DNA from 3 places in the Actinoallomurus sp. NPDC052308 genome. Region 2 is predicted to be linked to each of the others. Evidence: riboswitches for the same ligand, from Rfam matches in the RefSeq annotation. Region 2 holds a riboswitch; each other region holds the start of a gene.
What was found. A riboswitch is a leader RNA that binds a small molecule or an ion and turns the genes downstream of it on or off. The one in region 2 is predicted to bind cobalamin.

Region 1 (9,997 bases), on a different contig from region 2:
CGCGTCCTGGACACCATGGACGAGTTCTGGCGGTACAAGCCGGAGGCGAAGTTCTTCCACTACCTGATGATGATCGGCGCGCTCGGCGAGCACGCCTGCGCCGCGACCGCCCGCCAGTACGGCGAGTACGAGAACTCGATCGGCACCGGCCAGGTCCACCTCTGGTTCGACCGCCCCGAGGGCGGCTGGACCGCGCCGCGCGGCGGCCACACGCCACACCACCACACCGACCCGCACCGGGAGCCCGCAGATGCCTGAGTACCGCCGTATCCTCCTGGACGGCGCCGCCGTCCAGGTCGTCCGGGAGGGCGACGAACTCGTCGCCGGGGACGGCCGCCGCGTCAAGACCGAGGAGGCGCGGCACCTGCCTCCCGTGGTGCCGTCCAAGGTCATCGCCGTCCACCTCAACCACCGCAGCCGCGTCGAGGAGTTCCAGACGAGGCTGAGCCCGGCGCCGACGTACTTCCACAAGCCCACCTCGGCGCTCAACTCCCACAAGGGCGCGGTCGTCCGCCCCGAGGGTTGCAAGTGGCTCAACTACGAGGGTGAGGTGGCCATCGTCATCGGCCGTACCTGTCGCAACGTCTCCCCGGCCGAGGCGGGGGAGTACATCGCCGGGTACACCGTGGCCAACGACTACGGCCTGCACGACTTCCGCGACACCGACGCGGGTTCGATGCTGCGCGTGAAGGGCTCCGACACGCTGTGCCCGCTCGGCCCGGGCCTGGTCACCGACTGGGACTTCCACGGCAAGTACCTGCGCACCTACGTCAACGGGGAACTGGCGCAGGACGGTTCGACGGACGAGATGGAGTGGGACATGCACTACCTCGTCGCGGACATCGCCCGCACCATCACGCTCTACCCCGGCGACGTCCTGCTCTCCGGCACCCCGGCCAACTCCCGCCCGGTCCGGCCCGGTGACGTGGTGGAGGTCGAGGTGGAGGGCCTGGGACGGCTCTCGAACCACATCGTCGCCGGCCCGACCCCGATCCGTACCGACGTGGGCGCCCAGCCCACCGAGTCCGAGGAGGTCCTGTCCACCGCCCTGGGCGGCGACTGGGAGTTCCGCGGCATCCGCCCGCCCAAACGGGGGTGAGCGGGCGAGTAGGGTCACGGACATGACCGAATCCGCCGAGGCCCCGAAGAAGCGACGGCCGCGCAAGCGGGTTCAGTACGGAGAAGGACGCGAGGCCCTGCTCAAGGCCGCCGTCCGCGTGGTGGCCCGCGGCGGCCTGCGCAACCTGACGTACCGCGCGGTCGCGGAGGAGGCGGGGGTCACCCACGGCCTGGTCGTGCACCACTTCGGTTCCCGCGAGGCGCTGATCGCCGAGGCCCTGGCCCACACCGTGCGTGCCAGCCTGGCGTCCAGCGTGCTGGAGCCGGGCACCGGCCAGGTGACGGACTTCTCGGCGGGGGTGTCGGAGATGGTGGAGTCCGACCCGGACACCCAGGCGTTCCAGTACGAGCTGTTGCTGGAATCCCGGCGGCGCCCCGACCTGCTGCCGCAGCTCCGTGCCCTGTACGACGAGTACTTCGACGCCACCCAGCGGGAGCTGGCGCGCATGCTGCCCGGCGGCGCCGACCGCCCGCTCGCCCGGCTGGTCTTCGCCGCGCTGGAGGGCCTCGTGCTGCACCAGCTCGTCTTCGGCGAGCCCGAGGTGACCGACGCCGCCCTGGCGGAGCTGCACGCGCTGCTCAAGGCCGTCGGCGCCGACGGTGGCGGTCCCGCCGATCTCGACGCGTGACGCGCTGAGGTCGTTCGGGCCCGTACGAGGGTAAAGATTCAATTACGCAGGCCAGAGGCGTTGACGAAACTGTCCACATGGACAACTCTGTGCGACACCCCCCTTGCCAAACGGATAGTTCTGGTTCAGGATCAGGCAACTCGTTTGGCCTTAAATGACCCCCTATCGCCCAGTAGGTGATCCAGTGGACAGTCGAACGGTCGAAGAACCAGCCCCCGCCCGAGAAGCCCGTCCCACCGGGACGCTCAAGCCCAACGCCCTCGGCGTCATCGGCATCCTCTTCTTCGTACTCTCCGCCCAGGCACCGCTCACCGGGATCGCCGGCGCCCTGCCGATCGCGGTCGGGACGGGCGACGGCGCGGGCGCCCCGGCGGCCTACATCGTGGCCGGCGCGGTCATCCTGCTCTTCTCGGTGGGCTTCGTTGCCATGGGCCGCCACGTGGTGGACGCCGGCGCCTTCTACACGTACATCGGCAAGGGACTCGGCCGGACCACCGGCACCGGGAGCGCCGGCGTCGCGCTCTTCGCCTACTGCACCCTCCAGGCGGCCATGTACGGGCTGTACGGGGCGACCGTGAGCGGCCTGGTCGAGCAGTACACCGGCGCGCACGTCGCCTGGTGGGTGTGGACCGTCGTGACGATGGCCGTCGTCCAGGCCCTCGGCACCGCCGGCATCGAGATGGGAGCCAAGGTCCTGGCGGTGTTCGTCCTGGCGGAGTCCAGCATCCTGTTCGTCTTCGCGCTCGTCACCCTCGTCAAGGGCGGCGGACCCGAGGGCCTCGGCGTCACGCACAGCTTCTCGCCCGGCGCGGCCCTGCACGGGGCGCCCGGCGTGGCGCTGATGTTCGCCATCGCCTCGATGTTCGGCTTCGAGGCCACCGCGATCTACGGAGAGGAGGCCAAGGAGCCGCGCCGGACCGTCCCGCGCGCCACCTATCTCTCCGTCACCGTCATCACCGGCTTCTTCGCCTTCGTCAGCTGGATGCTCATCTCCTCCTACGGGGCTTCCAAGGCGACCGGCGCGGCCGGCAAGGCCCTCTCCGGCGGGGACTCGACCGTCTTCGTCTTCAACCCCGTCTCCCAGGCGCTCGGGAGCTGGGCCGACCACGTCCTGCCGATCCTGCTCGCCACCTCCCTCTTCGCCGGCATCCTCGCCTTCCACAACTCCGCCAACCGCTACCTGTTCTCGCTCGGCCGTGACGGCCTGCTGCCCCGCGGGCTCGCCGCGATCAACAAGCGGCACTCCCCGTGGGTCGCGGGGTGCGTCCAGACGGCGATCGCGCTGGTCCTGGTGCTGCCGTTCGCGGTGTTCGGCAAGGACCCGGTACTGAGCCTCTTCTCCTGGTTCAGCGGCGTGGCCGTGCTCGCGATGATGCTGCTCTACTTCCTGACGTCCATCTCCGTGATCGTCTTCTTCCGGCGCGAGCGGCTCGACCGGCGCCTCTGGAACACCCTGGTCGCCCCCGCCCTGGGCGCGCTGGGGATCGGCGGGTCCATCGCGGTCATCGTCGCCAACTTCACCACGCTCATCGGCGGCAGCGCCACGACGGCGACCTGGCTGGAGCTCACCGTTCCCGTCGTCCTGGGCCTGAGCGCGGTCGCCGCCCGGCTCACCCGCGCTCGCCGCGCCGCGCCGAGCGGCTGACCTCACGCGCCGGCCGGGTGGCGGGTCCGCGTCAGGCGGTCCGGCCACCCGGCCGGCGCACCGAACCCACCACCGTTTCCGCACCGTACGAAGGAGAGGCAGGCGTTGCACGCCACGCACGAGGAACTACTGCGCCGCGCCAAGGAACTCGACCTTCCGGCTCAGCACCACATCGACGGCAGGGACGAGGCGGGCGGAGGTGCCTCTTTCGCGGTGGTCTCGCCCCGCGACGGCCAGGTGCTCGCCGAGGTCGCCGACGCCGGCGTCGCCGAGGTCGACGCGGCGGTGGCCGCGGCCCGGCGTGCCTTCGACTCCGGGCCCTGGCCCCGCCTGGCGCCCGTCGAGCGCGGCCGCGCCCTGCTGCGCCTCGCCGACCTGCTGGAAGAGCACCGCGCCGACCTCGCCCTCACCATCAGCCTGGAGATGGGCAAGCCCATCGGCGAGTCCCACGCCATCGAGCTCCGCGCGGCGATCGGCACCTTCCGCTGGTACGGGCAGCTGGCCGACAAGCTCGCCGACGAGGTCCCGCAGACCGCCGCGGACGCGCTGGCCCTCGTCACCCGCGAGCCGACCGGAGTGGTCGGCGCCGTCGTCCCGTGGAACTTCCCGCTGACGCTGGCCTCCTGGAAGGTCGCCCCGGCGCTCGCCGCCGGCTGCACCGTCGTGCTCAAGCCCTCCGAATGGTCCCCGCTGTCCGCGCTCATGGTCGGCCGCCTGGCCACCGAGGCAGGCCTGCCGCCCGGCGTGCTCAACGTCGTCGCCGGCGACGGCCCGACCGCCGGGCGGGCGCTCGGCCTCCACCCCGGCGTGGACGTCCTCGCCTTCACCGGCTCCACCGCCGTGGGCCGTCACTTCCTGCGGTACGCGGCCGACTCCAACCTCAAGCGCGTCTGGCTGGAACTGGGCGGCAAGTCGCCCAACATCATCCTGCCGGACGCCCCGGACCTGGAGCAGGCCGCCGCCACCGCCGCGTGGGGCATCTTCTTCAACCAGGGCGAGATGTGCACCGCCCCCTCCCGCCTGCTGGTCCACTGCTCCGTCGCCGAACGGGTCGTGGAGGCCGTGGTGGAGCGCGCCCGCGCGCTGCGCGTGGGCGATCCGCTGGATCCCGGCACCGAGATGGGCGCCCTGGCCCGGCAGAGCCACCTGGAGCGGGTCATGGGTCACGTCCGTACCGGACTCGACGAGGGCGCGCGACTGCGCGCCGGCGGCGAGCCCATCCTGGCCGAGAGCGGCGGCAGCTACCTGCGCCCCACGGTCTTCGACCAGGTCGCCCCGGGCTCACGGCTGGCCCGCGAGGAGATCTTCGGGCCCGTGCTGTCCGTGCTGACCTTCGACGACCTCGACGAGGCCGTCGCGCTGGCCAACGACACCGAGTACGGCCTGGCCGCCGGCCTGTGGACGTCCGACCTGTCCACCGCCCACAAGGTCGCCCGCGCCCTGCGTGCCGGGACGGTCTGGGTGAACTGCTACGAGGAGGGCGACCTCACCGTCCCGTTCGGCGGCGTGAAGCAGTCCGGCAACGGCCGGGACAAGTCCGTGCACGCCCTGGAGAAGTACACCGAACTCAAGACGACCTGGATCCAGCTGTGACCCGTCCGCTGATCGCCATCCCCGCCCGTTTCTCCGCCACGACCTCCGCCCTGCGCTTCGCCGCCGAGGTCAACGCCCGCAAACTGATCGAGGCGGTGTGGCGGGCCGGGGGAGAACCCGCGTCCGTCCACCCGCACGCCCCCGGTGGTGTCGCCGACCCGGCCGAGGTCGCCGACCGCCTGACGCGCTTCGACGCCGTCCTGCTCCCCGGCGGCGGCGACCTGGCCCCCCACCGCTACGGCGACCGGGAGACGCACGTCAGCGTCTACGACGTGGACGACGAGCAGGACGGCTTCGACCTGGAGGTCGCCCGCCAGGCCCTGGAGGCCGGGCTGCCCCTGCTGGCGATCTGCCGCGGGCTGCAGGTCGTCAACACCGCGCTCGGCGGCACCCTCGAGCAGGACATGGGCGGGCCCGAGCGCGAGCACCGCTCCGTCATCCATCCCGTCGCGCTGGAGCCGGCGTCGCTCGTCGCGCGGGCGACGGGCGCGGAGAAGGTCGAGGCGTCGTGCTTCCACCACCAGCGCGTCGACCGCCTCGGCCGGGGCCTGGTCGTCACCGCGCGGGCCGGGGACGGGACCGTCGAGGCCGTCGAACGGCCCGGCTCCCGTTCCTGGTTCACGGCCGTGCAGTGGCACCCGGAGGACACCGCCGCGGAGGACTCCGTACAGCAGGCGCTGTTCGACGCCTTCGTCCGCGCGGCCCGCGGCCGACGATCGTAGAATCCGGTTTCGAACAACCGAGGCGGCGCCGACCCCGATCGGTCGCGGGCCGCAGTCGAAGGAGCGCGACGTGCCCGGCCACCGATCCATCACCGAAGCGGAGAAGCTGGCCGAGGCCAGGCTCGGTGACGTCCGTATCCACCGCGAGCAGATGGCGGCGGTGGCCAACATCTACCGGGCCGCGGCCGCCGTCCGGCAGCACCTGGAGAACTCCGTCCTCCGCGAGTCCGGCCTGACCTGGACGGCGTTCGTCGTGCTGTGGGTGGTCTGGATCTGGGGGGAGCCGGAGACCCGGCACGTGGCGGAGGAGGCGGGCATCTCCAAGGGGACGCTGACCGGCGTGGCACGGACCCTGGAGTCGCGCGGCCTGCTCCGGCGCGCCGATCACCCGACCGACGGACGCCTCGTCCTGCTCATGCTCACGCCACAGGGCGAGGAGCTGATGGAGCGCGTGTTCCCCCGGTTCAACGAGGAGGAGGCGTTCGTCACCTCGCGGCTGAGCGCCGCCGAGTGCCGGGCCCTCGCCGAGGGGCTGCGCCGGGTCGTACTCCAGGTGGAGGAGGAGGGGGAGGAGCGTCGCCTCTCACTGCTGGACGGCGCCCCGCCCCCTCCCCGCCGCAGCGGCCGCCGCTCGCACGGTTGAGCGGCGAGGTCCCGGTCCTCTCCGGTGTCGCGCGAAGTGCTCACCATCGGTCGTGGTGGATCACGGTCTCCAGGGGGCGTCGGCGGCGCCAGCCGTGCCGTTCGAGGTCCGGCACGGTCTCCAGATGAGTGACCGGTCCCAGGCACAGCCAGGCGACCGGCCGGATCCCGGCCGGGATGCCGAGCAGCCGACGCACGTACGGCTCCCGGTAGAAGGACACCCAGCCGACGCCGAGGTCCTCGGCGGTGGCGGCCAGCCACAGGTTCTGGATGGCCAGGCAGACCGAGTACAGCCCCGCGTCGGCGATGGCGTGCCGGCCCAGCACCGCCGGACCGCCTCGTTCGGGACAGTAGGTGACCACGATCGACAGGCTGCTCTCCAGTACACCGTCGATCTTTATCCGCGCGAACCGGTCGGCGTCGGCCCCGCTGAGGGTGGCCGCGAACTCGGCGCGTTCGTGCTGGACGTGGTCGTGGAAGGCGCGCCGGACGGCCGGATCCCTGACGAGGACGAAGTCCCAGGGCTGGGACAGGCCGACGCTGGGCGCCGCGTGCGCGGCGGTCAGGACCCGGTGGAGGACCTCATCTGGTATCGGCGTGCCCGTGAACTGGGCGCGCACGTCGCGGCGGCGGTGGATCAGGTCGTAGATGCCGGCGTTCATGGGCAGGCTCCCGCTGCGTCGGGCCACCTCGGCGGTGGCCGGTGGAGCGAGGCCGGTCTTCGGACTCCCGGATCGATGCCTGACCATCCGCCTTCCCGGCCTGGCGGCCAGTGGCTGCGCGTACGCGCGTGGACGGCGGCTCCCCGGTCACCGCGGCGGGCCCGTGCCGGAATCTCACCGGCTTCCCGATTCTCCCCTGAGCAGGGGCACCTCGCGTCGGTTCATGCCGGTCGCGAGCGTATCCGACCGCCCCGGACTCCGGCCGCGAACGCGGCGGCGCCCGGTTCAGGTCACGGTGCTCTCGCGGGTGACCAGTCGGTGCGGCGCCCACAGCTCCGCGGGCTTCTCCTCCGACCGGTCGCCGAGCCGTGCGATCAGCCGGTCCACGGCGAGCCGGGCGATCAGGTCCTTGTCCGGTGAGACGGTGGTGAGCGAGGGCGTGCTGTAGCGGCCTTCCTCGATGTCGTCGAAGCCGACGACGGCCACGTCCTCCGGGACGCGCAACCCGCGGGCGAGGAGAGTCCGTATGGCGCCGATGGCCAGCAGGTCGTTGTAGCAGAAGACGGCGTCGGGAGGTCCGTCGGCGCGATCGAGCAGGGTCGCCATGGCCCGCGCCCCCTCGGATCGGTGGAACCGGCGCGTACTGATGACCAGCGATTCGTCCAGAGCACGGCCTCGGGCCGCATGAGCCTCGCGATAGCCGCGCGTGCGCAGTTGGGCCGTCTCGCCGGTCTCATAGGGCTGGTCGCCCATCGCGGCGATCCGGGTGCGGCCGATATCGATCAGGTGCTCGGTGGCCGTACGCGCGGCGGCGACGTTGTCGATGGCGACATGGTCGTACGGGCTCTCCACGATCCGTTCGCCGAGCAGCACCAGCGGACTCGTGGTGTCACGCATGGCGAGATCCGCCTGGGACAGCGCGAGCGGGCTGAGGATGACACCGTCGAACAGCGCGGCGCTCGCCCCCATGATGAGTTCGCGTTCGCGGTCCGGCTCGCCATCGGTCTGATCGATCACCACCGTGTACCCATGCCGGCGTGCCTCGGTGACGACCGCTCTGGCCAGTTCCGCGAAATAGGGCACGTCCAGTTCGGGAACGACCAGCGCCAGCATCCCGGTACGGCCCCGCTTGAGATTGCGCGCGAGGAGATTCGGCCGGTATCCCAGTTCGGCCACCGCCGCCTCGACCCGTAGCCGCGTCTCATCCGAGACCGGCGCATATCCGTTGACGACGTTGGATACCGTACGAATCGAGACTCCCGCGCGGGCGGCTACGTCTCGAAGGCGAGCTTTGGTCATGGCACTCTCTTCGAGAATTGTGCACCTGAGAACATCGGATACCAGCGTATTGCAACGATGCATAGACCGCTGTCCATCGACCCGGATTCTGCGGTTCGTGGCCACATGTGGGCCGTCCGCCGGGGCCCGACGGCCGGCGGACGGCCCTGATCTCCGTTAAGGCGGAACCCGGCCGGACAACGGTTCTCGGATCAGGTGGCGACCCGGGCCGAGGAGTCCAGATAAGCGTCGATACCGACATCGACGTAGGAGCGCCCGATGACCTCGCCCGCTGACACGATCAGGAGGTGCAGTCGAGCCGCCGGTACGTCGTCGGGCAATCGGTCGATGACCCGGAAAGGCGCGCTGAGCAGGAAAGGCTGCACTTTGACCGGATCGGCGACGGAAATCGCGTCGGTGGCGCGCGACACGGCCGCGGCGTCGCAGTCGCCGAGCACCGAGCCCCAAACGGGTACGACCACCGCCTCGATCGCCGAAATCCCGTGGTGGGAGATCCGGACGTTGACATCGACCGTCCGGTCGCCGCCGACCACGAGGTCCCGCCCCGGAGCGCGCGGGTCGACGTCGACCAGGAGTACGGTGTCGGCGTTGACGAGGTCCGGGGCGTTCCCGCCGCCGTCCTTCCGGCTTCGGTCGAAGGCGTAGACGCCCGCCATCTCGTGCTCGACGTCGTACAGTTCGGTCCACACGTAGCCGGACAGGTCGTCGTGCCGGCGCAGTTCCAGGGTCTGCCAGCGCAGGTTCCAGCCGCGATCGACGCTGGTCCACCCACCGCCGAACTCACTGTTGAGATTGGGCCGCCCGGAGGACGGGCCGCCATCGGCCATCAGCAGTTTCTCCACGATCATCTCCGGACCGAGGCCGACCGGGAAGCCGGGCTTGCGGTCCGTCAGCAGCGCGTGGACCTTGGCCGCCCAACCGGCCGGCGTCTCGTCGTAGATGTGCCAGTCCACGATGTCGGTGGCCACATGCGACCAGCCGGAGTTGTCCACCACGGGGCGGGAGGCGTCCAGGTTCTTCAGCGACTCGTACGCGCGGCGGACCGCCACCTGCTTCTCCGGGTCGCCGGGAACGTCCCAGTCCAGGCCCCATTCCTCGTTGTACAGGCCCCAGATGATGACGCTGGGGTGGTTCCCATCACGGTGGACCATCGGCTCGATCTGGGCCTCGAACCTGGCGACGGACGCGGGGGTGAAGACACCGGTGCTCGCCGGCTCGGCCCACACCAGCATGCCGAGGCGGTCGGCGTGATACAGGAAGCGCGGGTCCTCCAGCTTCAGGTGCTTGCGGACCAGGTTGAACCCGGCCTCTCGGGCGAGCGCGAGGTCGGTGACGAACGCCTGGTCGTCCGGGGCCGTCAGACCGGTACGAGGCCAGTAGCCCTGGTCGAGGACGCCTCGCACGTACAGGCGCTCGCCGTTGAGCAGGATGTGCTCGCCGTCGACCGTCACCCGCCGAAGGCCGGTCTGCGACTCGACGCGATCGGTGCCGTCCGCCGATTCGAGTGTCACGGTGACCGTGTAGAGATGGGGATCGGCCGGCCTCCACAGGCGCGGATTCTGGATCGGCAGGTGCACCCGCGCCGTCGGCGACCCGTCGTCGAGTTCGGTCGTCACCGGCCGTCCCCCGTCGACGGACACGGTGAGCCGAGCGCCGCTCAGCGACGGGCCTGCGGCCGTGACGCCC
Region 2 (9,997 bases):
CGCCGCCGTGCGGGGCCACGTGGGGATCGGTCAGCCAGGTGTACAGGTCGGTGGGGTGGTCCGCCTCCACCTCGGTGAGGGTTCTGCCCCGCCAGGCGCCCGCGTCCAGATCGGCCAGGGCCGGAGCGGTGACGGCCTCGAGGCCGAGCGCGGCGGCGGTCTGCCGGCAGCGTTCCTCGGGCCCGTGGTAGGCCGCCGCGACGCGGCGCAACGTTCCCGAGGCGGCCGTGGCCGCCTCGGCTCCGTGGGTGTCGAGGGGTTCGTCGTCGGGGAAACGGGCCTCGCGGGTGGCGGGGGTGGCCGCGTGCGCGATGAGCGCGAGCCGAACGGTCATGGAGTAGGCGACCTCCTGCGACGTTGACGGTGCCGATTTTCGGCCGTACGATCCGGGCGAACGCGATGGTAAGAGGAAGCCGGTGCAAATCCGGCACGGTCGCGCCACTGTGATCCGGCTCTGAGCCGGAGAGTCAGACCCTCCGCCATCGAAGCGCTCCACCCGTGACAGGGACGCTGGATCCCTTTAGGAGGCTGTGACATGACGACCTCGACGCTGCCCACTTCGTCTGCGACGCCCGTGGTGGTGTCGGGCACCCGCGCCGCACTGTGGCTGTTCGGCACCGTGCTGCTCTGCCTGGCCGCCTACTACTTCATCGGCGTCGACCAGGGCGCGACCTCGGTCTTCGGCAACAACATGGCCATCCACGAGTTCGTCCACGACGCCCGTCACTTCCTCGGCTTCCCCTGCCACTGATCTCGTTCGCGACACCACACCTGAGGAGTACGCCGTGGAACGGCGATTCATCCTGCGTGGGCTGCTCGTGGGCGCGGTCGGCGGGATCCTGGCGTTCGTCTTCGCACGGATCTTCGCCGAACCGCAGATTCAGGCGGCCATCGACTATGAGAGTGGCCGGGACGCGGCCCAGGCCATGCTCGACAAGGCGGCGGGCATCGCGCCCGAGGCCGCCGAGTCGGACATCTTCAGCCGCACCGTCCAGGCCAACGTCGGCATCGGCGTCGGCGTCATCGTGTTCGGCGCCGCGATGGGCGGCCTGTACGCGGTCGCCTACATCCTGGCCTGCGGCCGCACCGGCAACCTACGGCCACGAACGCTGGCGATGCTGGTCGCCCTCGGCGGGTTCCTGGGGTTCTACCTGATCCCCTTCGCCAAGTACCCGGCCAACCCGCCCGCGATCGGCCATGAGGACACCATCCGCGACCGAGGCGGCCTGTACCTGCTGATGGTCGGGTTCTCCATCGCCTTCCTGATCCTGGCGGTCTGGCTGGGGCAGCGCCTCAAGTCCCGGTTCGGGAACTGGAACGCGACTCTGCTGGCCGGGCTGGCCTGCGTCGCGGCACTCGGCGTCGTGATGTTCGCGCTGCCCTCGCTCGGGCACCTGTCGGCCAACGTCCACGAGTACGGCCGGCACGCGACGGAGACACCGCTGCCGCTGCGCAACGGGCAGGGGCGGATCGTCTATCCGGGGTTCCCGGCTGACGTGCTGTTCTCCTTCCGCCTGTACTCGGTGGCCGCACAGGCGATCATGTGGGCCGCGATCGGCCTGTGCTTCGCCCCGATGGCCGAACGGCTCCTCGCCAGTACGGCCGAGGGGACCCGAACCGCGCAGGCGTCGGCCACGGCGTAGCCACAGGTTCCCTGAAGGCCCTCGGCGGATCACCGCCGGGGGCTGTTCGGCGTGCCCGCGTTCTCCTTCTTTTCCTCCACAGCTCCCAATATCTAGGGGTGGTACGCAGCATCAACCACTACATGTATGGTTCTCGTGTTGCTGGTTCACCTGCGCCTCCTGTGGCGGGTGTTAAAGGGAACCCGGTGAGAGTCCGGGACTGCCCCGCAGCGGTGAGCGGGAACGACCGCCGTCAACGGCACTGGGCTCGATCGGGCCTGGGAAGCGACGGTCAGTAGGACACGCCCGATGGACGGGTGTGCTGCCCGCGAGTCCGAAGACCTGCCAGTGACCCGTGCGCGAGAGCGCGCGGTCGTCCAGGCCTCGCGGGAGGGCCGGCGGCGGAGTCTGTCGTCCGTGCGCCTCCTTTCCGCGAGCGTGAAGCCCGCCAGGAGAGAGCACGTGACACAACAGCTCATCGCGTCCCCCACGGCCATCGCCGCTCCCGAGCCCACGCTCGCGGCCGAGATCGAGCGTGTCTGCGCCGGGTTGCCGGGCGCCGATCCGCTGCTCATCGCCGGAGCAGGTGATCTGGCAGAGGCCGTACGGCGGGCCGCCGCGCTGGTCGTCACCGACCCGGTCTACTCGAGGGTGGCGGCCCGGCTGCTGGCCCGGTCGATCGCGAAGGAGACCGGGCCGGTGACGTTCGCCGAGTCCGTCGCGGCCGCCTATGAGCAGGGGCTGCTCAACGAGCGGATCGCGGAGTTCGTCGCCCGTAACGCGGCGGCGCTGGAGGCGCTGGTCGACCACGCCGCCGACGACCGGTTCACCTACTTCGGGCTGCGCACCGTCTACGACCGCTACCTGTTGCGGCATCCGACGACGCGGCGGGTGCTGGAGCGGCCGCAGCATCTGTTCCTGCGGGTGGCCTGCGGGTTGGCCGAGAGCGTGGCCGAGGCGGCGGAGCTCCACGGGCTGATGTCGCGGCTGGCGTACCTGCCGAGCTCGCCGACGCTGTTCAACTCCGGCGCCGCCCGCCCACAGCTGTCCTCGTGCTTTCTGCTGGACTCCCCGCAAGACGAGCTGGACGCGATCTACGAGCGGTACGGCCAGGTGGCGCGCCTGAGCAAGTACGCCGGCGGCATCGGCATCTCCTGGAGTCGGGTGCGGAGCCGGGGTTCGCTGATCCGGGGCATCAATGGGCACTCCAACGGGATCGTGCCGTGGCTGCGGACGCTCGACGCGAGCGTCGCGGCGGTCAATCGGGGCGGCCGGCGCAGGGGGGCCGCGTGTGTCTACCTCGAGTCCTGGCACGCCGACGTGGAGGAGTTCCTCGAACTACGGGACAACACAGGGGAGGACGCGCGCCGTACGCACAACCTCAACCTGGCCAACTGGGTGCCGGATGAGTTCATGCGCCGGGTCGAGGCGGATGAGACCTGGGCGCTGTTCGACCCCGCGCAGGTGCCGGAACTGGTGGACCTGTGGGGCGAGGAGTTCGACCGGGCGTACCGCGCGGCCGAGGCCGAGGGCCGGTACGTCCGGCAGATCCCGGCGCGGCAACTGTACGGGGCGATGATGCGCACTCTCGCCCAGACCGGCAACGGCTGGATGACGTTCAAGGACGCCGCCAACCGCACCTGCAACCAGACCGCCGAGCCCGGCAACGTCGTCCACCTGTCCAACCTGTGCACCGAGATCCTCGAGGTCACCGACGACGCCGAGACCGCGGTGTGCAACCTCGGTTCGATCAACCTCGCCGCCCACGTGACCGACGACGGGGTCGACTGGGCGGGGCTGCGGGCGACCGCGCGTACGGCCGTGCGGTTCCTGGACCGTACGATCGACCGCGGCTTCTACCCGACGCCGGAGGCGGCCCGGGCGAACCGGCGGTGGCGGCCCATCGGGCTCGGCGTGATGGGCCTGGCGGACGTGTTCTTCCGGCTGCGGCTCCCCTTCGACTCGCCCGAGGCGCTCGCGCTGTCCACCCGCGTCGCCGAGGAGATCGCGCTCGCGGCGTACGGGGAGTCGGCGGCGCTCGCCGAGACCTACGGCCCGCACCCCTCCTACGACCAGACCCGCGCCGCCCGCGGCGTCCTGCACCCGGACCACTGGCCGGACGCCGAGCGGGTGCACGCCGACGAGTGGGAGGCGCTGCGGGCCCGGATCGGCGCGGCCGGGCTGCGCAACTCGCTGCTGGTGGCGATCGCGCCGACCGCGACCATCGCCTCCATCGCCGGCTGCTACGAGTGCATCGAGCCGCAGGTGTCCAACGTCTTCAAGCGCGAGACCCTGTCGGGGGAGTTCCTGCAGATCAACACCTACCTGGTGGCGGACCTCAAGGCGCGCGGGCTGTGGACGCCGCGGGTCCGTGACGCGATCAAGCGCGCCGACGGATCGGTGCAGGAGATCGAGGAGCTTCCCGAAGAGCTGCGGCGGCTGTACCGCACCGCCTGGGAGCTCCCGCAGAAGGCGCTGATCGACCTGGCCGCGGCGCGGACGCCCTACATCGACCAGTCCCAGTCGCTGAACCTGTTCATGGCCACTCCCACGATCGGGAAGCTGTCGTCGATGTACGCCTACGCCTGGCGGTCGGGTCTCAAGACCACCTACTACCTGCGATCCCGGCCGGCCACCCGGATCGCGCAGACGACCGTCGCCCCCGTCCAGGAGGAAGCGCTCATCTGCTCCCTGGAGAACCCCGAGACCTGCGAGGCATGCCAATGAGTTTGCTCGACCCTGGTTTGGATCTGACCTTGCGGCCGATGCGCTACCCGGCCTTCTACGACCGGTTCCGTGCCGCGATCCGCAACACCTGGACCGTCGAAGAGGTCGACCTGCACTCCGACCTCGCCGACCTGTCCCGGCTCACCTCCCAGGAACTGCACCTGGTCAACCGGCTGGTCGCGTTCTTCGCCACCGGCGACACGATCGTGGCCAACAACCTGGTGCTCAACCTCTACACGCACCTGAACGCGCCCGAGGCCCGCCTGTACCTGTCACGGCAACTGTTCGAAGAGGCCGTGCACGTGCAGTTCTATCTGACCCTGCTCGACACCTACCTCCCCGACCACGACGAGCGGGCCAAGGCGTTCGCCGCCGTGGAGAACATCCCGTCGATCCGCGACAAGGCGGAGTTCTGCTTCCGCTGGATCGACTCCCTCGGCGCGATGGACCGGCTGCGCGGCCGGGAGGACCGGCGGGCGTTCCTGCTCAACCTCATCTGCTTCGCCGCGTGCATCGAGGGGCTGTTCTTCTACGGTGCCTTCGCCTACGTCTACTGGCTGCGCTCCCGTGGCCTGCTCAACGGCCTCGCCTCGGGGACGAACTGGGTGTTCCGCGACGAGTCGCTGCACATGGACTTCGCCTTCAGCGTCGTGGACACCGTACGCGCCGAGGAGCCCGACCTGTTCGACGAGGAGCTGACCCGGCAGGTCACGATGATGCTGGAGGAGGCCGTCGCCGCCGAGCTGGCCTTCGCCCACGACCTGTGCGGCGACGGCCTGTCCGGCATGACCGCCACCGACATGCGCGCCTACCTGGAGAACGTCGCCGACCAGCGCCTCGCCCGCCTCGGCATGCCGAGGCGGTACGGCACCGCCAACCCGTTCCCGTTCATGGAGCTGCAGGACGTGCAGGAGCTGTCCAACTTCTTCGAGCGCCGGGTGTCGGCCTACCAGGTCGCCGTCGAAGGGACGGTCAGTCTCGACGAGGCGTTCTGACCCTCGGCGCGTGCCGCGGCTACCGGGCGCGGTCGTCCTCCGCCTCGGGCCGCCAGGCCATGCCGGGCACGACGAGCGGGCCGCCGGTGACCGGGTCCGGGACGACGACGGACGTCAGGCCGAAGACCTCCCGGACCAGGTCCGCGGTGACCACGTCACGTGGCGGGCCCTGGGCGATGACGCGGCCGGCCTTCATGGCGACGATGTGATCGGCGTAGCGGGCGGCCTGATTGAGGTCGTGGAGGACGGCGACGACGGTGCGGCCGCGCTCATGGTTGAGCTGCCGGATGAGGTCCAGGACCTCCACCTGATGGGCGATGTCCAGATACGTCGTGGGCTCGTCGAGGAGCAGCAGGTCGGTGTCCTGGGCCAGGGCCATCGCGATCCACGCCCGCTGGCGCTGGCCGCCCGACAGCTCCTCCACCGGCCGCTCGGCGAGGTCGGCGGTCGCGGTGCGTTCCAGCGCCTCCGCGGTGGCCCGCTCGTCGTCCTCCGACCACTGCTGCCACCACTTCTGGTGCGGCTGCCGGCCCCGTGCCACCAGGTCGGCGACGGTGATCCCGTCCGGGGGCGTGGGTGACTGGGGCAGGACGCCCACGGTCCGCGCGATCTGTTTGCGGGAGACGCGGGCGAGCTCGGCGCCGTCCAGCAGCACCGTCCCGCGGCGCGGCTTGAGGAGCCGGCCGAGGGCCCGCAGCAGGGTGGACTTGCCGCAGGCGTTGGGGCCGACGATGACGGTGACCTGCCCGTCGGGGATCTCCAGGTCCAGTCCGTCCACGACGATCCGGTCCTCGTACGCGAGGGTCAGGTCCTGCGCCATGAGGCGGCTGGGACCGGGACTGCTCATGGGGTGGTGCCTCCGGAACGGCTGCGGGTACGGACGATGAGCCACATCAGGTACGGGGCGCCCACCACGGCGGTGAGGACGCCGACCGGCAGCTCGATCGGGGCGAACAGGCGGCGGGCCAGCAGGTCCGCCACGACGACGACCAGGGCGCCGGCCAGCGCGGAGGACAGCAGGGGGATCTGGACCGTACGGGTGAGCCGGCGGGCGATCTGCGGTGCCAGCAGGGCGACGAAGTCGATCGGCCCGGCGGCGCCGGTCGCCATCGACGCCAGGGCGACCCCGAGCACGGCCAGGCCGAGCCGGATCCGGTCCAGCGGCACGCCCAGGGAGGTGGCCGTGTCGTCGTCGAAGAGCGCGCCGCGCTGGGCGCGGGCCGCCCACAGCGCCGCCGGGAGGGCCACCAGCATGACGAGGGCGAGCGGCGCCGCGTGGTCGTACCCGCGCCCGTTGAGGGAGCCGGTCAGCCAGACCTTGGCCTGCTGCGCGACGAGGTAGTCGCCCTTGGTGAGGAAAAGCTGCGTGAGAGAGCCCAGGGCGACCGAGATGCCGATGCCGACCAGCACGAAGCGTGCGGCGTGCAGTCCGCGCCGCCACGCGAAGACGTACACCAGCAGCGTCGCCGCGAGGCCACCGCCGACGGAGATGTACGGCAGGGCGTCGTACGAGGCGACGCCGAAGCTCATCGCGGCGACCGTCGCCGCGCCCGCGCCGTGCGTCACGCCGATGACGTCGGGACTGGCCAGCGGATTGCGGGCGACGGTCTGGACCAGAGCGCCGGCCACGCCGAAGGCGGCCCCGGCGAGCAGGCCCACGACGAGGCGTGGCAGGCGCAGGGTGCCGACGACGAGTTCGTCGGGACTGGGCCGGCCGAGCAGGACCCGGCACACCTGCACCGGGGAGACGAAGGACTGGCCGACGCACAGGGAGGCGACCACGACCGCGGCCAGCAGCACGGCGAGCGCCACCACGACCACGAGGGCCCGGCGATGCACCAGGAGGCTGGCGCGCCCGAGCCGCAGCACGGCATGACCGGGCGGCCGTACGGCCCTCGGGCGGCTCGACACCGGGGTGATCATGAGGCCACCACCGTCTTGCGGCGTACGAGCGCGATGAGGAACGGCACGCCGAGCAGCGCGGTCATGACGGCCACCGGTACCTCCGAGGGAGGGAAGATGATCCGGCCGAGCACGTCGGAGACGAGGAGCATCACGGGGCCGAGCAGCGCGGCCAGGGGTAGCACCCAGCGGTGCGCGGTGCCGACCAGGGCGCGCGCGATGTGGGGTACGGCCAGGCCGGTGAAGGCGATGGGACCGACGGCGGCCACCGACGCCCCGGTGAGCACGGTGGCCCCGAGCGCGCCGAGCGCGCGCAGCAGGGCGACGTTGTGGCCCAGACCCATGGCGGCGTCGTCGCCGAGGGCCAGGGCGTCCAGCCCGCGGGACATCGCCGCGACCAGCACCAGACCGGCCAGCAGGAACGGACCCACCTGGCCGATGATCTCGCTGCCGCGTCCGCTGATCGAGCCGACCTGCCAGAAGCGGAACTCGTCCAGGGCGCGGGCGTTGGTGGTGACGATCCCGGAGACGACGGAGGCGAGGAACGCGTTCATCGCGGCGCCGGCCAGGGCGAGCTTGACCGGCGAGGCGCCGCGGTACCCGCCGCTGGCGACGGCGTACACGCCCACCGCCGCCAGTGCCGCGCCCGCGAACGCGAACCAGACATAGCCCACGAGCGTGTGCACGCCGAAGAAGGCGATCGCGCACACCACGCCGACCGACGCGCCCTGGCTGACGCCGAGGACGCCCGGTTCGGCGATCGGGTTGCGGGTCACGCCCTGCATCACGGTGCCGGCCAGCGCGAGCGCGACGCCGACCAGCACGCCGATGACGGTGCGGGGCACCCGCAGCGACCGCACCACCTGCGCGTTGTCACTGGTCCCGCCGTGCAGCAGGGCCTGGAACACCTCTCCGGGGCCGATCTGCCGGCTGCCCACCGCCAGGCTCAGCAGCACGGCGACGAGCAGCGACAGGAAGGCCGCCAGCAGCCAGGCGACACGGCGGCGGGTCGATGGCGACATGCGCCGCGCTCACCCTCTCTTCCGGGGACGGGCGGTCACGCCGTCAGGTACTTCTGCAGGTCGTCCAGGACCGCGTCGGCCGCGGTGACGCCCAGCCCGAGGTACCAGGTCTCGTCCGGCACGTCGTACGCGTGGCCGTCCTTGACCGCCTTCAGGTTCTTCCACAGCGGGTTGCTCTGGGCCTTGCTCTTGTCGGTGGCCTTCGGGTCGCCGTACACGCCGGTGAAGATGTAGTCGGCGTCGGCCTGGTCGATGTTCTCGGCGCTGACCTCGGCCGCCAGGTCGTTGATGTCCTGGTTCTTCGGGCGCGGGATGCCGACGTCCTTGAGGATGGTGCCGATGAAGGAGGCGTTCGCGTACAGCCGGATGACGCCGTTGGGCAGGTAACGCACCATCGACACGGTCGGCTTCTTCGCGCCCAGCTTGACCCCGAGGGCCTTGGCCTTCTCCTTGTACGCGGCGAGCTTCGCCTGGGCCTGCGCGGTCCGGTCGAGCGCGGCCGCGTTGAGGAGGTAGTTCTCCTTCCAGGTGAAGCCGGGGCGAATGGAGAAGACCGTGGGGGCGATCTTCGAGAGCTCGTCGTAGGAGTCCGCGGCGCGGAGCTGGCTGCCCAGGATCAGGTCGGGCTTGAGCGAGGCGATCGCCTCGAGGTTGAGGCTGCTGATCGTGCCGACGTTCTTCGGTGTGCCCGCGTCGTTCTTCAGGTACGACGGCAGCTCCGGCGACCCCTCGGTCGGGGCCAGCCCGACCGGCTTGATCCCCAGCGAGACGACGTTGTCGAGCTCGCCGACGTCCAGCACGACCACCCGCTGGGGCTGCGCCTTGATGACCGTACGGCCCATCGCGTGCGTGATCGTCCGCGGCCACTGGCCCGGCTTGGCGTCCGTCCCCATCGCCGCGGTCTTCTCCGCGGCGCTCGCGAAGTCCTTCCCGCCCTTGGCGACCGACTGCCTGTTCTTCGTCTCGGCGCCGCCCTCCTTCCCGTTCCCGGTGGACCCACCGCCGCACGCCCCGAGAGACAGGACGGCGGTGATGGCGAGAGCGACGGCGGCCGTGCCGCGACGCCGAAGAGACACCCGAGGCTCCTTTGGCTGTGGATCAGCTAGCAGTTAGGTGAGCCTAACCTATGCCGGAACTGCGCAAATTGCGGCGCCGGCAGTCGTGCCGATCCGGTAGCTGGGCGGAGCGCAGGGCGACCGCCCGGAGGAGGGCGTCCCGGCACGCCTGGACGGCGGGGTGCCGGCTGCGGCCGCTACGTACGGCGGTGAAGAGGCGGCGTGCGCGCTGACCGTCGGGGAGCCGCCGCAGTGTGACGGTCGGGGGTTGCCCGCTCCAGACGAGGTCGGGAAGGAAGGCGGCGGCGTGTCCCTGCTCGACGAGGCGAAGGTGGAGCAGGAGGTCGGTGGTCTCGAACCGTACGTCGGGCTCGAAGCCGGCGTTGCGGCACAGGGTCATGGCCCAGTGCCGTGCGGCCGTGCCCTCGGGCTCCATCACCCACGGGTGGTCCGCGAGCGAGCGCAGCGCGGCCATCGGGTCGTCGGCGTCCAGGCCGACGGCGTCAGGGCGGGCGGCGTCAGGGACGTCGGCGCCCGGGCCGGCGGCCGGTTCGGGCAGCGCGAGGTGCAGGGGGTCTTCGAGCAGGTCCTGCTCGTCGAGTCCGGCGGGCCGCGGGTTGGGGTTGCCCGGGTACTCCTCGGCGAGGACCAGGTCGAAGTCGCGGGCCTGCAGG
Region 3 (9,997 bases), on a different contig from region 2:
GGCGATCGGGCTGTCGGCCCGGTCGGCGCCGCCCAGCATGACGCCGCCTCCTCCGGGGGCGCGCAGCTCGGCGTGGGCGACCCGGCCGTCGTCCTCGTAGACCGCGATCTCCTCGAACCCGAAGGCGTCGACGAGGAACCGGATGGCGGCGCGGGCGTCCTTGTAGCGGAGTGCGGGCCAGACTCGTGTTTCGCTCATGGCCTCATCGTTTCCCGCCGGTGCCGTCACCGTCTTGGACGAATGGGAGCTCCTCGCCGGCCAGCCACGCGGACGGGGGACAGCCGGCGAGCTCGTTCCACTCGCGGGCGAGATGCGCCTGGTCGTAATAGCCGCACGCCGCCGCCGCGGCCGCCAGTGACGGCCGGCCGGGCTCCTTGAGGAGCCGCTTGGACCGCTCGAACCGCATGACGCGGGCCGCCTCCTTCGGCCGCAGGCCGTACTCCGCCGCGAACCGCTCGCCCAGGTGCCGCCGGCTCCACCCGACCTCGCGCGCGAGGTCGCCGATCCGCACGGCGCCGTCCGTGTCGGCGAGCCGCCGCCAGGCGTACCCGACCTCGGGCGCCGGGGCCGGCAGCCGGCCGACGCCCCGCGACAGCACGTCGTCGACCGCGGCGAAGCGCGCCGGCCAGGTCGGAGCCTCGGCCAGCCGTTCGACGAGCTCCCGGGCGCGGGTGCCGATCAGGTCGTCGAGGGACAGGACCGCCGAGCCGAGCTCGGCCGCGGGCAGCCCGAACAGCGAACGGGCCCCCTCCGGCGTGAGGTCGAGCTGCACGCCCGCGAGGTCGCCGTCGTGCGAGATCCGCACCGGCCGGGTGTGCAGCCCCCCGGCGAGGGCGGTGAAGGCGGTCGGCGCCCGGCCGGACGGGCCGCTCGTACGGGTCGGGGCGCCCAGGCTGAGGACCACGGTCAGGTGGCGGGACGGCAGCCCCAGATGCGTGCCCGGCGGGAAGCCCTCGTATCGATACCCGACACACCGCGCCACCACCGCCGCCAGCCGCGCCGGCGGCCGAACCCGAACGCTCTGACCGACCCGCCCAGCCCCGTCCATGCGTCGAACCGTATCCCGCTCTCGCAGCACCGACCTGTCGGGTGCGCGTTCGCCGATCCGGTGCTGGTCGGCGAGGTCGTGGGTGCGGACTGGGACCCGGACTCCTGGTCCTGGCGGCGGTGACGTGGCTCGGCTGAGTGGGGTCCCCGGTGACCGAGGCGGAAGGTCGCGTTCCGCGGTAGCCGCGGAGCGCGGCGGCCTCAGCCGCTCGGGGTGAGGTCGGGGAGGGTCTCCAGGGCTCCGACCAGTGGGGCCAGTTCCGGGAGTGCGGCGGCGTCGGCGAGTGCCGCCTCCAAGGCCGCGTTGTGGGTCGGGGTGGCCTTGGCGAGGAGCTCCCCGCCCGCCTCGGTGACCTCCGTGTAGATGCCCCGCCGATCGTCCTCGCACAGGTAGCGGCGGAGCAGGCCGCGCTTCTCCAGGCGGGTGACGAGGCGGGTCGTGGCGCTCTGGCTCAGGACCAGGGCGTTCGCGAGCTGCTGCATCCGCATGTGCCAGTCCTCCTGGCGGGACAGCAGGTGGAGGGTGCAGTACTCGTTCACGCTCAGGTCGTGCTCGGCCTGCAGGGCCCGCTCGACCCTGTCCTCGATCCGGGCGTGCAGGGCGGCGAGGGTACGCCAGCCCTGGGCGCGAGCCTCGGCCGCGTCATCGGGCAGTGGCATGGGTCACCCCTCTTCTCGTTTGGCATCTCACCGATTGCGTGGTGAGATAGTCGGCGTCTGCAAGTATCAGGCGTGTGCAACTATTGTGTGTGCTGGTTATTGCTCACGCCGCCCAGTCTATCCGGAGGAGACTCCATGCCCATCGCGCTGCTCGCCCTGGCGATCGGCGGCTTCGGCATCGGCACCACCGAGTTCGTCATCAGTGGCCTGCTTCCCGACCTGTCCACCGACCTCCACGTCTCCATCCCCACCGCCGGGCTCCTGGTGTCGGGATACGCCTTCGGCGTCGTCGTCGGAGCCCCGCTGCTGACCGCGCTCGGATCGCGGATCTCCCGTAAGACCATGCTCGTGGCGCTGATGGCGCTGTTCACCGCGGGCAACCTCCTGTGCGCGCTCGCCCCCACGTACGGCGTGCTCATGGTCGCCCGCCTGGTGACCGCCTTCGCCCACGGCGCCTACTTCGGCATCGGCTCCGTCGTCGCCGCCGACCTCGTCCGCCCCGAGAAGCGGGCCGGCGCGATCGCGATGATGTTCACCGGCCTGACCGTGGCCAACGTTCTCGGCGTACCGGGCGGCACCGCGCTCGGCCAGGCCCTCGGCTGGCGGTCCACGTTCTGGGTCGTCACCGCGATCGGACTGGTCGCGCTCGCGGGCATCGCCACCCTGGTCCCGGGACAGCCACGGCCGTCCGCCGACACCGGCCTCCGCCGTGAGCTGTCGGTCTTCCGGCACGGCCAGGTCTGGCTCGCGCTGGCCATGACGGCCCTCGGCTGGGCCCCGGTCTTCACCGTCATCACCTACGTCGCGCCGATCGCGACCCGCGTCACCGGGTTCTCCTCGGGGGCGGTGCCGATCCTCATGGTGCTGTTCGGCCTCGGCATGGTGGCCGGCAACGCGCTCGGCGGCAGGCTCGCCGACCGCGCTCTCATGCCCAGCCTGTACGCGATCCTCGCCGCCGTGATCGCCGTGTCGGTCCTCCTGCTCCTCGTCGTCCACAGCAAGGTCGCGGTGGTCGTCGTGATGCTGCTGCTCGGCGTGGTCGGCAGCGCCACGATCGCGCCGCTGCAGACCCGCGTGCTGGACAAGGCGGCGGGCGCGCCGACGATGGCGTCCGCGGCCAACATCGCGGCGTTCAACCTCGGCAACACGGTCGGGCCGTTCCTCGGCGGCCTCGCCATCGACGCCGGTCTCGGCTACGCCTCGACGACCTGGATCGCCGCCCTCCTCGGCGTGGCGGGCCTCGCGGTGGCGCTCGTCTCCGGCGCCCTCGACCGCCGCGCCCCCGTGTCGCCCCGGCCGGCCGAGCCCGCGCTGCCGACCGGAGCCCGCAGCCTCTGAACACCGCCTTCGCCGGCATCGAGGGAGCCCGCCTCGCACCTTCGCGAGGCGGGCTCCGTCGTGCCCGCCCGAAGACGTGAGCGCGGAACGCGCCGGATCGTGGGGTCCCGGGGCGGTGCGCCGGTGAGGGCGCGCTCGTAGACTGGGCGCGCGACGGCGAGGGAAGGAACCCGGTGCGAGTCCGGGGCTGTCCCGCAACTGTGACCAGGTAGCGAGCCCGCACGTACGGCCACGGCGATGAGCTGGAAGGCCGCGGGGGAGCGGTGACCTGGAAGTCAGGAGACTTCCCGCCGTCGACGACCTTTCACCCGAGCCGGGGCGAGGACCCCCGAGGGAAGGAACCGACACGTGCGTGTCCTGCTGCTCTCCACCGCCGACACCGAACTCCTGTCCGCGCGTTCCGCGGACGCCGGGTATGTGACGGGCAATCCGTCCCGCCTGGGCGTCGCCGACCTGGACGCCCTGTGCGAGGGCGTCGACGTCGTCGTCGTCCGGCTGCTCGGCGGGCTGAAGACCTGGCGGGAGGGCGTCGAGGACCTGCGTCGCAGGGACGTGCCGCTCATCGCGCTCGGCGGCGAGGCCGCGCCCGACGCGGAGCTGATGGCGCTGTCGACGGTGCCCGCCGGAGTCGCCGCGGAGGCGCTGGCGTACCTGCGCGAGGGCGGCGTGGACAACCTGCGGGAGCTGGCCCGCTTCCTCTCCGACACGCTGCTGCTCACCGGTGAGGGGTTCGAGGCGCCACGGGAGATGCCCGCGTACGGCCTGCACCGTACGGGCGGCGCGCCGAAGGACGGCGGGCCGACCGTCGGCGTCGTCTTCTACCGGGCGCACGAACTCTCCGGCAACACCGCGTTCGTGGACACGCTGTGCGCGCGGATCGAGGAGCTGGGCGCGAACGCGCTGCCCGTCTTCTGCGGCTCGCTGCGCTCCGCCGACGAAGGGCTGCTGGAGCTGCTCGGACGGGCGGACTCGCTGGTCGTGACCGTGCTGGCCGCCGGGGGAGCGGTGGCGGCGGACGCGTCGGCCGGGGGCGACGAGGACGCCTGGGACGCCGGGGCGCTGGCCGCGCTGGACGTGCCCGTCGTCCAGGGCCTGTGCCTGACGACGTCCCGCGCGACCTGGGCGGCGTCGGACGCCGCGCTGTCCCCGATGGACGCCGCGATGCAGGTCGCGATCCCCGAGTTCGACGGCCGGGTGATCTCGGTGCCGTTCTCCTTCAAGGAGGACGGGCCGGACGGCATCCCGGTCTACGCCGCCGACCCGGAGCGCGCCGCGCGGGTCGCCGGCATCGCCGTCCGCCAGGCCCGGCTCCGGCACACGCCGGTCGCCGAGCGCCGGCTGGCGATCGTGCTGTCGTCGTACCCGACCAAGCACTCCCGGGTCGGCAACGCCGTCGGCCTGGACACCCCCGCCTCGGCGGTCCGCCTGCTCGGGGCGCTGCGCGCGGCGGGCTACGACGTCGGCGAGTACCCCGAGGACGGGGACGAGCTCATCCACTCACTGATCGCGGCGGGTGGGCACGACGTCGAGTGGCTGACCGAGGAGCAGCTCCGTGCCGCGCCCGCCCGGGTCACGCTGAAGGACTACGAGCGGTGGTTCACCGCGCTGCCGGAGCCGCTGCGCGAGCGGATGCGGGAGCACTGGGGCGAGCCGCCGGGAGAGCTGTACACCGACGGAGACGATGTCGTCCTCGCGTCGCTGCGGTTCGGGAACGTCGTGCTGATGATCCAGCCGCCGCGCGGGTTCGGGGAGAACCCGGTGGCGATCTACCACGACCCCGACCTGCCGCCCTCGCACCACTACCTGGCGGCCTACCGCTGGCTGGACGAGGTGTTCGGCGCGGACGCCGTGGTCCACCTCGGCAAGCACGGCACGCTCGAGTGGCTGCCCGGCAAGGGCCTCGGGCTCGCGGCCGAGTGCGCTCCGGACGCCGTCCTCGGCGACCTGCCGCTGGTCTATCCGTTCATCGTCAACGACCCCGGCGAGGGCACGCAGGCCAAGCGGCGCGGTCACGCCGTCATCGTCGACCATCTCGTGCCGCCGATGGCGCGCGCGGAGACGTACGGCGACCTGGCCAAGCTCGAGCAGCTCCTCGACGAGTACGCCACCGTGCAGGCGCTCGACCCGGCGAAGCTGCCGACCGTACGCGCCCAGATCTGGACGCTCGTGCAGGCCGCCCAACTGCACGATGACCTGCACGTCGCCGACGAGCCGGGCGAGGCCGACTTCGACGACTTCGTCCTGCACATCGACGGGTACCTCTGCGAGGTCAAGGACGTGCAGATCCGGGACGGCCTGCACATCCTCGGGCAGGCGCCGGAGGCGGAGCAGCGGGTGAACCTGGTGCTCGCGGTGCTGCGCGCCGCGCAGGTGTGGGCCGGGCGGGCCGGCGCGCTGCCCGGGCTGCGCGCGGCGATCGCGGCGGCGTACGGGCTGGACGAGCGGGAACTGCTCGCGGTGCCCGGCGCGCGGGTCGAGGCGACGGCGCTGACCGAGGTGGTGGACGGCCCCGCCCGTACCGCGTCGGACGTGGTCGACCTGCTGGAGGCGGCCGCGCGCCGGCTCGTCGTCGGGATGGAGACGCTCGGCTGGGACGCCTCCCGGGCGGCGGCGGTCTGCGCCGAGGTGCTCGGCCGTGAGGTGCCCGAGGTCGTGGCGCTGCTGGAGTTCGGGGCACGGGAGGTCGTGCCTCGGCTGGACGCGACGTCCGGGGAGCTCGACGCGGTCCTGCACGCGCTCGACGGCGGGTACGTCCCCGCCGGGCCGTCCGGGTCGCCGACCCGCGGGCTGGTCAACGTGCTGCCGACCGGCCGCAACTTCTACTCCGTCGACCCGAAGGCCATCCCGTCCCGCACGTCGTGGGACGTGGGGGTGTCCCTCGCCGAGTCGCTGATCCGGCGGCACCTGGACGACACCGGCGAGTACCCGCGCAGCGTCGGGCTCACGGTGTGGGGCACGTCCGCGATGCGGACGCAGGGCGACGACATCGCCGAGGTGCTCGCGCTGATCGGCGTCCGCCCGGTCTGGGACGAGGCGTCCCGTCGCGTCACGGGCTTCGAGGTCATCCCGCGCGAGGAGCTGGGCCGGCCCCGTGTCGACGTCACGCTGCGCATCTCCGGCTTCTTCCGCGACGCGTTCCCGCACGTCATCGCGCTGATGGACGACGCGATCGGCGCGGTCGCGCAGCTCGACGAGCCGGACAACCACGTGCGCGCCCACGCGTTGGAGGACCTGGCCGGGCACGGCGACTGGCGGCGCGCGACCAGCCGCATCTTCGGTTCCAAGCCGGGGGCGTACGGCGCGGGCCTGCTGCCGCTGATCGACGCCCGCAACTGGCGGGACGACCGGGACCTCGCCGAGGTGTACGCCGTGTGGGGCGGCTACGTGTACGGACGCGGCCTGGACGGGCGGGAGGCGCGCGGCGACATGGAGGCGGCGTTCCGCCGCATCTCGGTCGCGGCCAAGAACCAGGACACCCGCGAGCACGACATCATGGACTCCGACGACTACTTCCAGTACCACGGCGGCATGGTCGCCATGGTCCGGGCGCTGACCGGGCGGAACCCGGCCGCGTACGTCGGCGACTCCGCGCTGCCGGACCAGGTGAGGACGCGGACGCTCGGGGAGGAGACGCACCGGGTGTTCCGGGCGCGCGTCGTGAACCCGCGCTGGATCGCCGCGATGCGCCGGCACGGCTACAAGGGCGCGTTCGAGCTCGCGGCCACCGTCGACTACCTGTTCGGGTACGACGCGACGGCCGGGGTGGTGGACGACTGGATGTACGAGAAGCTCGCCCAGGAGTACGTCTTCGACGCCGAGAACCGCGCGTTCATGGAGCAGTCGAACCCCTGGGCGCTGCGCGGCATCACCGAACGCCTCCTGGAGGCCGCCGACCGCCGCCTGTGGGCCGAACCCGACCCGGAGACGCTGGACCGGCTGCGCCGGACCTACCTCGACCTGGAAGGCGACCTGGAGGCCGACGAGTAGCCGAGAGGCGGCCGACGGCCGCCCGACGACGAGACGGAGCCCCGGGTTCGCAGGCGCGGCCCGGGGCTCCGTCGTGCGCGAACGTCGATGATCGACCGCTGATCGGTTGCGGCAATGTGACCGTGTTGTTCGCAGAACGCCTTGTACACGTGATTGATTCTGATCTAAAGTCCCATGCATTGCTCGCAAACGAGCACCGAATCTGACTGAAGCGCATGCGCGGGCGGCCTGCCCAGGGAGTTATCAATGACGCGCGCAAGAACTCGTCTGCTCGGCCGTACGGCCGGTACGCGGCTCATGGCGATGGCCACCACGCTCGCTCTCGGGGCCGTGGCGGCCTGCTCCGGAGGAGGATCCGGATCCTCCCACGGCGCGGCCATCTTCTGGCACGGCTACACCGGGCCGGAGGCGAAGGAGATCGCCGCACTCGGCCAGGAGTGGAACCAGGCCCATCCCGACGAGAAGGTGAACGTCACCTTCGCCGGCAGCAACGACGACGCCCTGAAGAAGACGCTCGGCGCGTTCGTGTCCGGCAAGACGCCCGGGATGGCCTACGAGTTCGGCTCGTCGATCACCACGCTGGCCAAGCGCCACCAGACGCAGGACATCACCTCGCTGGTGAAGGGCTCCCCCGATTTCAAGTGGGACGACTTCTTCCCGGCCGCCCGGCAGGCGGCCACCACCCCGGACGGCAAGATCTACGGCGTTCCCGCGCTGGTGGACAACCTGGGGCTGGTCTACAACAAGAAGCTGTTCGACGCGGCCGGGCTCTCGTATCCGACGCCGGCTTGGACCTGGACCGACTTCCAGAACGCCGCGCGCAAGCTGACCGACGCGGGCAAGAAGCAGTACGGCTGGGCCTACGTCAACGACGGCACCGAGGACACCGTCTGGCGGTTCCTCGCGCTGCTGTGGCAGGCGGGCGGCGACCTGCTCACCCCGGACGGCAAGAAGGCCGCCTTCGATTCGCCGGCCGGCCTGTCCGCCATGCAGCTGCTGCACGACATGTCCGTGACCGACCACTCGGTCTACCTCGACGGCGGTGACCAGCAGTACCTCAACCTGTTCAACTCCGGGAAGATCGGGATGCTGTGGACGGGGCCGTGGGACCTGGGCTCCATCACCAAGGACGTGTCGTACGGCGTCCAGATCCTGCCCGGCAAGGTCACCCACGCCACGATCGCCGGGCCGGACAACTACATGCTGTTCAACAAGTCCGACCGCAAGACCGCGTGGGCCTTCCTGCAGTGGCTGACCTCTCCTGAGGTCCACCTGCGCTTCTCCACCGCGACCGGCGACCTGCCGCTGCGGCAGTCGGAGACGCAGCTGCCGGGCTACCAGCAGTTCCTGAAGAAGTACCCCGGCAACAAGGTCTTCGTCGACAACCTGGAGAAGAACGCCACGAAGTCGCGGCCGAACATCCCCGAGTACTCCAAGATCTCCCAGGCCCTCGGCCTGGCGGTCCAGGCGGTGCTGCTCGGCAAGGCGCAGCCCCAGGCCGCGCTGGATCAGGCGCGTGACCAGGTCAACAGCGTCATGGCGGGCGCGTAATGGCGGTCGCGGCGGCCGATCCGGCCGCGCGCGAACGCCGGTCAGCCCCGCGCGGCCGCCGGGTTCGCGGGCCCGGCCCGCGGATGCGCCGGGCCGACCACTTCGCCGGCTGGGCCTTCGTGTCCCCGGCCGTGCTCCTCATCGGGCTGTTCGGCCTGGTCCCGGTCGTCTGGTCGCTGCTGCTGTCCTTCCAGGAGACGGACCTGACGTCGCCGGGCACGTGGACCGGAGCCGCCAACTACCAGAAGATGGTGCACGACCCCGTCTTCTGGCAGGCGGCCCGGCAGACCCTGGTCTACTGCGTGCTGTTCGTGCCGATCACGATGCTGCTGGCCATCCCCATCGCCGTGCTGCTCAACCAGAAGGTGCGCGGCATGACGTTCTACCGGATGGCGGTCTACGTCCCGCTGGTCACCTCGACGGTCGCCACCGGCGTGATCTTCAGCTGGCTCCTCAACCCGCAGTTCGGCCTGGTGAACGCCGCCCTCGGGAAGGTGGGCCTGCCGCAACAGGGGTTCTTCCAGAGCACGGGCGAGGCGCTGCCCGCGGTCGTGGGGATGACCGTCTGGGGCTGGCTCGGCTTCGCGGTGATCATCTATCTCTCGGCCCTGCAGAACGTCCCGCGTGAGCTCATGGAGGCCGCGGCCCTGGACGGCTGCGGACGGGTGAAGGCGTTCTGGAAGGTCGAACTGCCGCTGCTCGCGCCGGCCTCGTCCTTCCTCCTGGTCTGGCTGACGATCAACGCGCTGCAGCTGTTCGACGAGGTCTACGTGACCACGAAGGGCGGCCCCCTGCACGCCAGCACGGTCCTGGTCTACTACCTGTACCAGCAGGCGTTCGTGGACTTCGACGGCGGCTACGCCGCCGCGATCGGCAGCGCGCTGTTCGTGGTGATCCTGGCCGTGACCATGGTCCAGCTCTGGCTGAGCCGCCGGGCCTCCCACTACGAGGTGAACTGAGATGGCCGACACCGCGCTCGCCCGATCGCGGGGACACGTCCGCGCGGCGGAGCAGGGGCGTCCGCCTCGCCGGCGGTCCCGCCGGCCCAGCCCCCTGCACCTGATCCTCATCCCGCTCTCGGCGGTGATGCTCGCCCCGCTCATCTGGATGGTGCTGCTGTCGATCTCCACGGAGGCGGAGACGCGGCGGTTCCCCCCGGGGCTGCCGAGCGGCGTCCACTGGCAGAACTACCTCGACGCCTGGCACCAGGGTCCGTTCGGGCACTGGCTGCTGAACAGCGCGATCGTGTCGGTCAGCTGTGTCATCGGCAACCTGGTGCTGTGCTCGCTGGCCGGCTACGCCTTCGCCCGGATCCCGTTCCTCGGCAACCGGGTGCTGTTCGTCGTGGTCCTCGCCACGCTGATGGTGCCGTTCCAGATCGTCATGCTGCCCACCCTCATCGTGATGCAGCACC

Region 1: another riboswitch for cobalamin. It lies ahead of bluB (5,6-dimethylbenzimidazole synthase); the one in region 2 lies ahead of AB0L00_RS39730 (ribonucleoside-diphosphate reductase subunit alpha).
Region 3: another riboswitch for cobalamin. It lies ahead of cobN (cobaltochelatase subunit CobN); the one in region 2 lies ahead of AB0L00_RS39730 (ribonucleoside-diphosphate reductase subunit alpha).

What each region holds. Positions count from the first base shown of each region.
Region 1 covers NZ_JBFAUM010000029.1:14,895-24,891, reverse strand. The annotation lists gene AB0L00_RS38395 (3,4-dihydroxyphenylacetate 2,3-dioxygenase) at 1-258, shown strand, start outside; gene AB0L00_RS38390 (fumarylacetoacetate hydrolase family protein) at 251-1,099, shown strand; gene AB0L00_RS38385 (TetR family transcriptional regulator) at 1,122-1,748, shown strand; gene AB0L00_RS38380 (APC family permease) at 1,933-3,393, shown strand; gene AB0L00_RS38375 (aldehyde dehydrogenase) at 3,499-4,986, shown strand; gene AB0L00_RS38370 (gamma-glutamyl-gamma-aminobutyrate hydrolase family protein) at 4,983-5,708, shown strand; gene AB0L00_RS38365 (MarR family transcriptional regulator) at 5,779-6,351, shown strand; gene bluB (5,6-dimethylbenzimidazole synthase) at 6,392-7,012, opposite strand; cobalamin riboswitch at 7,045-7,241, opposite strand; gene AB0L00_RS38355 (LacI family DNA-binding transcriptional regulator) at 7,298-8,311, opposite strand; gene AB0L00_RS38350 (sugar-binding domain-containing protein) at 8,503-9,997, opposite strand, start outside.
Region 2 covers NZ_JBFAUM010000032.1:30,445-40,441, forward strand. The annotation lists gene AB0L00_RS39715 (histidine phosphatase family protein) at 1-334, opposite strand, end outside; cobalamin riboswitch at 345-496, shown strand; gene AB0L00_RS39720 (CbtB-domain containing protein) at 536-751, shown strand; gene AB0L00_RS39725 (CbtA family protein) at 786-1,643, shown strand; cobalamin riboswitch at 1,769-1,987, shown strand; gene AB0L00_RS39730 (ribonucleoside-diphosphate reductase subunit alpha) at 2,085-4,349, shown strand; gene AB0L00_RS39735 (ribonucleotide-diphosphate reductase subunit beta) at 4,388-5,344, shown strand; gene AB0L00_RS39740 (ABC transporter ATP-binding protein) at 5,364-6,191, opposite strand; gene AB0L00_RS39745 (iron chelate uptake ABC transporter family permease subunit) at 6,188-7,267, opposite strand; gene AB0L00_RS39750 (iron ABC transporter permease) at 7,264-8,268, opposite strand; gene AB0L00_RS39755 (iron-siderophore ABC transporter substrate-binding protein) at 8,304-9,344, opposite strand; gene AB0L00_RS39760 (LysR substrate-binding domain-containing protein) at 9,388-9,997, opposite strand, start outside.
Region 3 covers NZ_JBFAUM010000044.1:34,127-44,123, forward strand. The annotation lists gene AB0L00_RS43530 (VOC family protein) at 1-198, opposite strand, end outside; gene AB0L00_RS43535 (helix-turn-helix domain-containing protein) at 203-1,048, opposite strand; gene AB0L00_RS43540 (MarR family transcriptional regulator) at 1,249-1,707, opposite strand; gene AB0L00_RS43545 (MFS transporter) at 1,843-3,045, shown strand; cobalamin riboswitch at 3,209-3,331, shown strand; gene cobN (cobaltochelatase subunit CobN) at 3,394-7,032, shown strand; gene AB0L00_RS43555 (ABC transporter substrate-binding protein) at 7,279-8,583, shown strand; gene AB0L00_RS43560 (sugar ABC transporter permease) at 8,583-9,542, shown strand; gene AB0L00_RS43565 (carbohydrate ABC transporter permease) at 9,544-9,997, shown strand, end outside.